Linked DNA regions of Nisaea sediminum. The protein of the gene in region 2 interacts with the protein of the main gene of each other region in a pairwise test. Links are inferred from orthologs where the notes say so. Each region holds a gene or a part of one and is shown on either strand. Other genes may lie near its edges.

Region 1 (4,552 bases), on a different replicon or contig from region 2:
CGCCCTCGACGGCGTTGTGTCCCCGCTCGGATGATTGTGCACCAGGATGAGGGCGGTCGCGCCGAGATCGAGGGCGCGGGCGACCACCTCGCGCGGGTAGACCGGCGTGTGGTCGACGGTGCCTTCCTGCAGCACCTCGTCGGCGATGATCCGGTTCTTCTTGTCGAGGAAGAGCACGCGGAACTGCTCGCGCTTGGAGAAACCCATGGCGGCCCGGCAATAGGCGATGAGCTGGTCCCAGGAGGAAACGACGGCGCGTTCGCGCACTTGCTCCTGCATCAGCCGGACGGCGGCGGCGCGCACGGCCTTCAGCGCGATCGCGGTGCTCTCGCCGACTCCGCGGACCTTCATCAGGTCTTCCGCCGGGGCAGAGATGATCTCGGAGAAACTGCCAAAGCGATCCAGCAGCATTTTCGCCAGCGGCTTCACGTCACCGCGCGGGCGCGACTGGAACAGCACCAGTTCCAGAAGTTCGTAATCCGCCACCCGGTCCGGTCCGGTCTTCAGGAAACGGTCGCGGAGCCGGCGACGGTGGCCGGCATTGTAATCAGGGTTCAGAAGATCGTCGCGTGGCACGGAAGCGTCCTCCCCTCGGGATCCTTGGCATTGGAGTCATGGGAGGGGCGGGACGGTTTTCCGGGGATCAGATCTCGTAGGGCGGCTTGGTATAGCCCTTGGGCGAGAGCGTGAAGATCTCGCAGCCGTCGGCGGTGACGCCGATGGAATGCTCGAACTGGGCCGAGAGCGAGCGGTCGCGGGTCACCGCGGTCCACCCGTCCGGCAGGATCTTCACCGCGTACTTGCCGTCGTTGATCATCGGCTCGATGGTGAAGAACATGCCTTCCTGAAGCACCGTGCCTTCGCCCTTGTTGCCGTAATGCAGAACGCTCGGCGGGGCATGGAAGGTGCGGCCGAGGCCGTGGCCGCAGAAGTCGCGCACGACGGAGCAGCGCTGGTCTTCCGCGTATTTCTGGATCGCATAGCCGACATCGCCGAGCGTCGCGCCGGGCCGTACCTGCTCGATGCCGAGCATCAGGCAGTCATAGGTGATGTCCATCAGGCGGCGGGCCTTCACGCTGACCTTGTCGCCGACGCCGTACATCCGGCTGGTGTCGCCATGCCAGCCGTTCAGGATCACGGTCACGTCGATATTCAGAATGTCGCCGTTCTCGAGCTTCTTCGGACCGGGAATGCCGTGGCAGACGACATGGTTGATCGAGGTGCAGATCGACTTCGGGAAGCCCTTGTAGCCGAGCGGCGCGGGCGTCGCGCCATGCTTCAGGATGAAGTCGTGGCAGAGCCTGTCCAGCTCTTCCGTGGTCACGCCGGGCTGAACGTAGGGCGTCAGGTAGTCGAGGGTTTCGGCGGCCAGCTTTCCGGCCTGCCGCATGCCCTGGAAATCGAGCGGACCGTGCAGCTTGATGGCGCGGGAAGACTCATCCTGGGCGAGTGAAGGATCTTGCATTCTGTTCCATTTTGCGCGGTCCGGGCCGCGCCCTGTCTCTTGAGTGTCCGCCATAAATGCGGTCCGGGGCATCCAGCGTCAAGTCAATCCGCGCCGCGTGCCCGTGTCGCGGAGCCGCCCGTCAGGGCCAGACGACGGGGAGGGGACGGCGCACCGAGATCGCCTCCGGGGTGATATCGCAATCGTAGCAGATCGCCTCGACACCCGCCGCGCGGGCGGTGCGCAGGGCTTCGGCATAGCCCGGATCGATGTCCTCGGCGACGCAGAACCGGTCGCAATCCATCCGCTGCACGAGATAGACCATGACCGCCCGGTTGCCTTTCGCCACCTCGTTGCCGAGCTCGACCAGGTGCTTCGCGCCGCGCTTCGTGACCGCGTCCGGAAACTCGGCGGCGCCCGGATTGGGGCCGTCGTCCCGTTTCAGATGTACGTTTTTTACCTCGGCATAGCAGATGCCCTTGGCCGGATCCTCGAGATAGAGGTCGATGCGGGAATTCTCCCCGTAGCGCACTTCCCGGCGGAGAGCCGCGTAGCCCGCGAGCTCCTCGATCGCGCCGCTTCTGACGGCTTCCTCGACGATGGCGTTCGGGTGCCCGGTATTGATGCCGACAAGGCCGCCGTCGGTTTCGATCAGCTCGAAGGTGTAGGCGAGCTTGCGCTTCGGATTGTCCGATTTCGAGAGCCAGACCTTCGAGCCCGGCTCCTGCAGCCCGATCATGCCGCCGGGATTGGGGCAGTGCGCCGTCACTTCCGTTCCGTCGGCGAGCCTTACATCCGCGAGGAAGCGCTTGTAGCGCTGGATCAGGATGCCTTCGTGGAGCGGTGTCGGAAGTTGCATCGGGACGTCCGTTGTTTCATGGTTCGCTTGCTCTAAGTTCCCGAGACCTCATAGCAATCCCGGTCCGCCATGTCAGACGAAACCGTCACCTCCGCCTTTCTCATCATCGGCAACGAAATCCTTTCCGGCCGTACCAAAGACAAGAATCTCGGCTTCCTCGCCGAGAAGCTGACCGAGGCCGGTATCCGCCTCTCGGAAGTCCGCGTCGTGCGTGACGAGGAGGGCGAGATCGTGGAGGCCGTGAACGCGCTGAGGGCGCGCTACACCTACGTCTTCACCTCGGGCGGCATCGGGCCGACCCATGACGACATCACCTGCGCCTCCATCGCCGCCGCCTTCGGCCTGTCGGTGATCCGCAATCCGGAGGCGATGCGGCGCATGGAGATCCATTACAAGACCATCGGCCGCGAGTTCAACGAGGCGCGCAAGAAGATGGCCGAGACGCCGGAGGGCGCCGAGCTAATCGACAACCCGGTCTCGACCGCGCCCGGCTTCATCATCGGCAACGTCCATGTCATGGCGGGCGTGCCGAGCGTCTTCCAGGCGATGGTGCTGGAACTGCTACCGAAGCTGAAGCACGGCGCGAAGATGCTGTCACGGGCGGTGAGCTGTACGCTGGGTGAGGGCGTGGTCGCCGAGGCGCTGGGCGAGATCCAGTCGCGCTACGGCGATGTCGAGATTGGCAGCTACCCGTATTTCCGCGCCGGCTATTTCGGCACCACGCTGGTGGCGCGCGGCACCGATGTCGCGCGGCTGGAGGCGGCCGCGGAAGAGATCCGGCAAATGATCCGGGACAAGGGCGGCGAGCCGATCGAGGCGAGGCCGGAAGAAGACACCGAGGAGACGCAGAATGCCGGTTGAGACCGAGCGCAAGGAGGTCGGCACCGGGAGCGTGGTCACGCTGACCTGGGACAATGCCGAGAAGCTCAACATCGTCAATTCCGAGGGGATTGGCGCGCTGACGCTGGCGATCTCCGAGCTGGAAGAGGATGACAGCCTGCGTGCCCTGGTGCTGCGCGGGAAAGGGAAGAAAGCCTTTATCGGCGGCGCCGACATCAACGAGATGGCCGCCTGCGATCCGGAGAAGGCGGAAGCCTTCATCTCCCGGCTGCACGGCCTGATGAAGGCGATCCGCGAGTGCCGCGTGCCGGTGATCGCGGCGATCGACGGCTACTGTCTCGGCGCGGGCATGGAAATCGCCGCCTCCTGCGATATCCGGATCGCCAGCGACGAGGCGAAGTTCGGCATGCCGGAGGTCAAGGTCGGCATTCCCTCGGTGATCGAGGCGGCGCTGCTGCCCCGGCTGATCGGCTGGGGCAAGGCGAGCTACCTCGTCTACACGGGCTCGATCGTCGATGCGCGCACCGCCCGCGACTGGGGCTTCGTCGAGCGTTTGGTGACATCCATGTCGCTGCCGGAAATCGCCGCCCAGACTGCGCGGGAGATCGCCGAGGCCGGACCGGTCGCGATCCGCATCCAGAAGCAGCTGCTCAAGGTCTGGGAGGAAGAGCCGCTCGAAGCCGGCATCGAGTCCGGGATCGAGGCTTTCGCCGCGGCCTACGAGACCGGCGAGCCACAGGCGATGATGCGGGCCTTCCTTGACGCCAAGAAGGCCAAGAAGGGCGCCGCCTGAGCCATGGGCCGGATGGCCGCGCTTCCGGTCCTGTTCACGATGCTCCTGCTCGGAGCGGGGCTGGCGCGCGCGGCCACGATCGACGGTGTCTGGGGCTTCGTCGGCGCGGACGGAGAGGCCCGTTGCAGCGGTACCGTCGTGCTGGTCTTCCGGGACGGGAAATATGCGCGGGTGCTGCCCAAGCTCGGAACGCTTTCGGGTGAGAAAGTCTATGTCTTCGGAACCTCTACCTATCTGATCTCCGGAGACCGCCTGGAGGTCGCGCCGGTCTATACCTGGACCGCGCCCGAGCCGGGGCGGTCCTACCTGATCCGGCGTGGCGCCGAGCCTGCGCTGGTGCGAGAAGGCGAGCAGCCGGCGACCCTCCGGCCTTGCCCGGAGCTCGATGCTAGTCAGTTGATTCAGTGATGCTTTCGGGCGCATACTTGGACGTCTGACAGGCAGACGGGAGGACCGGTCCCATGGCTGATCAATTCTCCAGCGCGGAACCGCAGGACGAAACCCCTGCACGACGGCCGGCGCCGAAGCGCGAACAGCTGCCGGAGCTCGATGCCGAGACGCGGCAGGAATTCATCGCGCTCTACACCGATGCCTCCGAGAATCTTCGCTTCGCCAA
Region 2 (4,448 bases):
CCGCATAGGCGCGGTCGATTTCGGCCAGCGGGTCCTCGGCCTTATTTCCTTCCGCTTCTGCAATGACCTTGTAGGCCTGCTCCACCCGTTCCCAGCGCTTGTCGCGGTCCATCGCGTAGAAGCGGCCCGAAATCGTGGCGATGCGGGCGCCTTCCGGAAGGTCTGCCAAAAGCCGCTCGATGTCTCCGCGGGCGCTCTTCGGCGGCGTGTCGCGGCCGTCGAGAAAGGCATGCACCAGCACCTCGACACCGGCCTGCGTCAGGGCGCGGGCGAGGGCGGCAATGTGGGTCTGGTGGGCGTGAACGCCGCCGGGCGAGGTCAGGCCGAGCAGGTGGCAGCGGCCGGTCCCGGCCTTCGCCGCCTCGATCAGCTTCAGAAGTTCCGGGTTCGTCGCCAGCGAGCCGTCGGCGACGGCGGCGTCGATCCGCGGCAGGTCCTGCATGACGACGCGCCCGGCGCCGAGATTCATGTGCCCGACCTCGGAATTACCCATCTGCCCGTCCGGCAGGCCGACATCGGCGCCGCTGGCGCGCATCCGCCCGCTCGGCCCGGCGGCGGTCAGGCGGTCGACATTCGGGGTGTTGGCGAGCAGGACGGCGTTGTTGTCGCGCTCGGCGCGCTGGCCCCATCCATCCATGATGCAGAGGACGACGGGACGCGGTTTCTGTGTCTGATCTGTCATGATGCGGCGGTTATAACGTGTTCAAAGGCGCCGGTCATTCCCGATGATAGGGATGTCCGGCCAGAATCTGCTGCGCGCGGTAGAGCTGTTCGGCGATCATGCCGCGCACCAGCATGTGCGGCCAGGTCGCCCGGCCGAGGGAGAGCAGAAGATCGGCCCGCTTGCGGCAGTTCTCGTGATGTCCGTCGGCCCCGCCGATCAGGAAGACGATGTCTCGCACACCTTCGTCCCGCCAGGTGCCGATCTTCTCGGCGAACTCGGCGCTCGACAGCGTCTTTCCGCGCTCGTCCAGCACCACGACGATCGCGCCGTCCGGGACCTGTGCCAGCAACTGGCCGGCTTCCTCCTCCTGCAGCTGCTCCGGCGGCAGCTTGCGGCGGATGTCCACTTCCTTCAGCTCGAGGGGCCAGGTCAAACGGCCGCGGTAATGGGCGTACAGATCGGCATGCACGTCGCGGCGCGCCTTGCCGACCGCGGCGAGGGTCAGTTTCACAGTCTCTTACCTCCGGACCGTATCTATCGGGCGGGCGCCCGTCCGTGCCTGTAACGCCGCGCCCCGATCCGGTCAGTCCTCAGGCGTGCGCCATCTCGCGGGGCCCGTGCGCGTCGCCGATCTGCACGACCTTGGCATGCGCCGGCGGCTCGCCGCCCCACATCTTCTCGAGCGCGTAGAACTCGCGGACTTCCGGACGGAAGAGATGGACGATGATGTCGCCGGCATCGATCAGAACCCAATCGCCCTGCGACTGGCCCTCGACCGAGATGCCCTTCACACCGACGGATTTGAGCTTTTCGACGAGATGCTCCGCCATGGCGGAGACTTGGCGGGTGGATCGCCCGCTTGCGATCAGCATGTGATCGCTGATGGAGGATTTGCCTTCGAGGTCGATGACGACCAGATCCTCGGCCTTGCTGTCGTCGAGCGAGCGAGAGGCCAGTTCGACGAGGCTTTCCCGGGACGGGAGAGCGGCTTTTTTCTGTATGACTGTCTCCTTTCGCGCCAAGGGGCGCTAAGCCGATAACGTTGCGGCACCGCCGTTCCAGAACGGCACCAACTCATTGCATTTGTCGGGTTCGACCTTTGCTGTCCGGCCGATCCGATCCGTAGCGGATACTGGTCGCGGACAACGCGTTCAACGGGGTGTGAAAGAACACCCACGCCGGTGCCCGTCGTCTGCCGAGGCGCCAGCCGGACCGTTGCCGGATGCGGGCCTTGGCAAAACGGCGGGCCGCCGGGCCCGACAAGGCCCTTAAAGAATAGGTTGGCCGGTCGAAAACTGCAATGACGACACTGTTGAAGATTTGTTGCCATTCCGCCCAGCGGTGAAAGCCGACCAGATTGTCGGCACCCATGACCCAGATGAAACGGGTGAAAGGCGCTCCGGCGGCGAGGGATCCGAGCGTATCGGCGGTGAAACGGGTGCCGAGCAGCACCTCGATATCGGTGACCCTGATCCGGGGATGACCCCGCGCCAGCCGTTCGGCGGAGGCCTTGCGCTCTTCGAAGGGCGCCATATCGTCGGCCGTCTTCAGCGGGTTCTGCGGCGAGACCATCCACCAGACCTCGTCCGCCCGCAGCTTCTGCAGTGCCAGCAGGGCGATGTCGAGATGACCCTCGTGCGCCGGATTGAAGGAGCCGCCCATGATCGCGACGGTCCTGCCGCGCACGGAGGCGAGCAGGCGGCGGGCTTCGGGATTTTCGATCATGGGGTCACTGTAGGCGGGAAGCCTCGCCCGGTTCAGGGCCGCGTCTGGCCAGAGCCGGTCACGACATATTTAAAACTGGTGAGCTGCTCGGCGCCGACCGGGCCGCGCGCGTGCATCTTGCCGGTGGAGATGCCGATCTCCGCGCCCATCCCGAACTCGCCGCCGTCGGCGAACTGGGTCGAGGCATTGTGCAGCACGATGGCGCTGTCGACATGGGAGGTGAAGCGCGCCGCCGTCGCCGCGTCCTGCGTGACGATGCTGTCGGTATGGTGCGAGCCGTAGCGGTTGATATGGTCGATCGCCGCGTCCAGCCCGTCCACCACGCGCACGGAGAGCACGGCGTCCAGATATTCCGTCGACCAGTCCTCCTCCGTCGCTTCCTGCATCGAGGGAACGATCCTGCGCGCGGCCTCGTCGCCTTTCAGCAGGCAGCCTTTCTCGGCGAGCGCCTCTGCGATGGCGGGAAGCTGCGCCTCGGCGACCTTCGCATCGACCAGCAGCGTTTCCGCTGCGCCGCAGACGCTGGTGCGGCGCATCTTTGAATTGAGCACAATGTCGACCGCCATCGCCGGATCGGCGGCCCGGTCGACATAGACGTGATTGACGCCGTCGAGATGGGCGATCACCGGGATGCGGCTCTCGCGCTGCACCCGCTCGATCAGGCTCTTGCCGCCGCGGGGCACGATGATGTCCACATGCTTCGTCATGGTGAGCAGGGCGCCGACCGCCGCCCGGTCGCGGGTCGGGATCAGCTGCACCGCCGCTTCCGGCAGACCGGCTTCCTTCAGGCCCTTGTGAAGACACTCGACCAGGGCGTTGGAGGAGTGAAAGCTCTCCGAGCCGCCGCGCAGGATCGCCGCATTGCCGGACTTGAGGCAGAGGCTGCCCGCATCGGCGGTCACGTTCGGACGCGATTCGTAGATGATGCCGATGACCCCGAGGGGCACGCGCACGCGGGCGATCTTCAGGCCGTTCGGGCGCTCCCACTCCGCCATCACGGCGCCGATCGGATCGGGCAGGGCGGCGACGTCCTCGATGCCCTGGGCGATGGCTTCCACCCGGCCGGCATCGAGCTTGAGGCGGTCCATGAGCGACTCGCGCACGCCCTTCTCGCGGGCGAAGGCGAGGTCCTTCTCGTTCGCGGCGAGGATCTCCGGCAGCGCATTGCGGATCGCCGCGGCGGCTGCGGTGAGCGCCGTGTTCTTCTGCTCCGTCGTGGCCAGCGCGAGCGCGGCGGAGGCCTTGCGGGCCGCGGCGCCGAGACCGGCCATCATCGTTTCGATGTCGGAATCGTCTGTCCGGGCGATATCAAGCATGGCCATGGGTCCGTTCGCTCCCAGTTTTCCCGGCGCGCCCGCCTCAGCGGTCGAGCACCAGATCGTCTCTGTGGACCAGTTCGTCGCGGCCACGGTAGCCGAGGATCCGCTCTATTTCACGGGATTTGTGCCCGGCGATCCGCCGCGCATCGGCGGCGCCATAGGCCGAAAGCCCGCGCGCGACGGGGCGTCCGTCGGCGTCGAGGATCTCGATCAGGTCGCCGCGCTCGAAATTGCCGCCGACCTCTGTCACCCCGGCGGGCAACAGGCTCTTGCCGCGCTTCAGCGCCTTCAGCGCGCCCTCGTCGAGGCTGACATTGCCTTTCGGCGTCAGCGAGCCGGCGATCCAGTTCTTGCGCGCGCCGCGCGGCGAGGTGGCGGCGGCGAACCAGGTGACGCGCGCACCCTCCTCGATCGCTTTCAGCGGATGCGGGTCGTGCCCCCGCGCGATCGCCATCCGGCAACCGGCGGCCGACGCGATCTTGCCGGCGGCGAGCTTGGTCACCATGCCGCCCGAGGCGTATTCGCTGCCGACGGTGCCGGCCATCTCTTCGACCGCGGTGTCGATCCGTTCCACATGCGGAATGTGCTCGGCGGCGGGATTGTTCCGCGGATCGGCGGTATAGAGCCCGTCGATGTCCGAGAGCAGGATCAGGGTGTCGGCGCTGACCATCTGGGCGACCCGGGCGCCGAGCCGGTCATTGTCGCCGTAGCGGATCTCCTCGGTCGCGACCGTGTCGTTC

The links.
Region 1: the proteins of IG122_RS15895 (region 2) and sfsA interact in binary tests that used the Escherichia coli proteins (3 or more experiments, as listed by UniProt). The link is inferred for Nisaea sediminum from one-to-one orthologs.

What each region holds. Positions count from the first base shown.
Region 1 is NZ_JACZCQ010000003.1:232,588-237,139, reverse strand. What follows is about bases 446-3,434. They hold sfsA (DNA/RNA nuclease SfsA), read right to left. Parts: upstream 2,304-3,434; coding sequence 1,587-2,303; downstream 446-1,586. Other genes in these bases: IG122_RS06135 (enoyl-CoA hydratase), read left to right, coding at 3,154-3,434; IG122_RS06140 (competence/damage-inducible protein A), read left to right, coding at 2,373-3,164; map (type I methionyl aminopeptidase), read right to left, coding at 644-1,465; radC (RadC family protein), read right to left, coding at 446-576. Also shown: more of radC, read right to left, coding at 1-445; more of IG122_RS06135, read left to right, coding at 3,435-3,936; IG122_RS06130 (hypothetical protein), read left to right, coding at 3,949-4,344; IG122_RS06125 (hypothetical protein), read left to right, coding at 4,398-4,552. UniProt on the Escherichia coli protein: Binds to DNA non-specifically. Could be a regulatory factor involved in maltose metabolism.
Region 2 is NZ_JACZCQ010000006.1:808,643-813,090, forward strand. What follows is about bases 1,564-4,448. They hold IG122_RS15895 (glutamate-5-semialdehyde dehydrogenase), read right to left. Parts: upstream 3,706-4,448; coding sequence 2,422-3,705; downstream 1,564-2,421. Other genes in these bases: rsfS (ribosome silencing factor), read right to left, coding at 1,564-1,665; IG122_RS15890 (nicotinate-nucleotide adenylyltransferase), read right to left, coding at 1,739-2,389; proB (glutamate 5-kinase), read right to left, coding at 3,749-4,448. In the rest of the region: gpmI (2,3-bisphosphoglycerate-independent phosphoglycerate mutase), read right to left, coding at 1-682; 23S rRNA (pseudouridine(1915)-N(3))-methyltransferase RlmH, read right to left, coding at 717-1,175; more of rsfS, read right to left, coding at 1,255-1,563. UniProt on the Escherichia coli protein: Catalyzes the NADPH-dependent reduction of L-glutamate 5-phosphate into L-glutamate 5-semialdehyde and phosphate. The product spontaneously undergoes cyclization to form 1-pyrroline-5-carboxylate.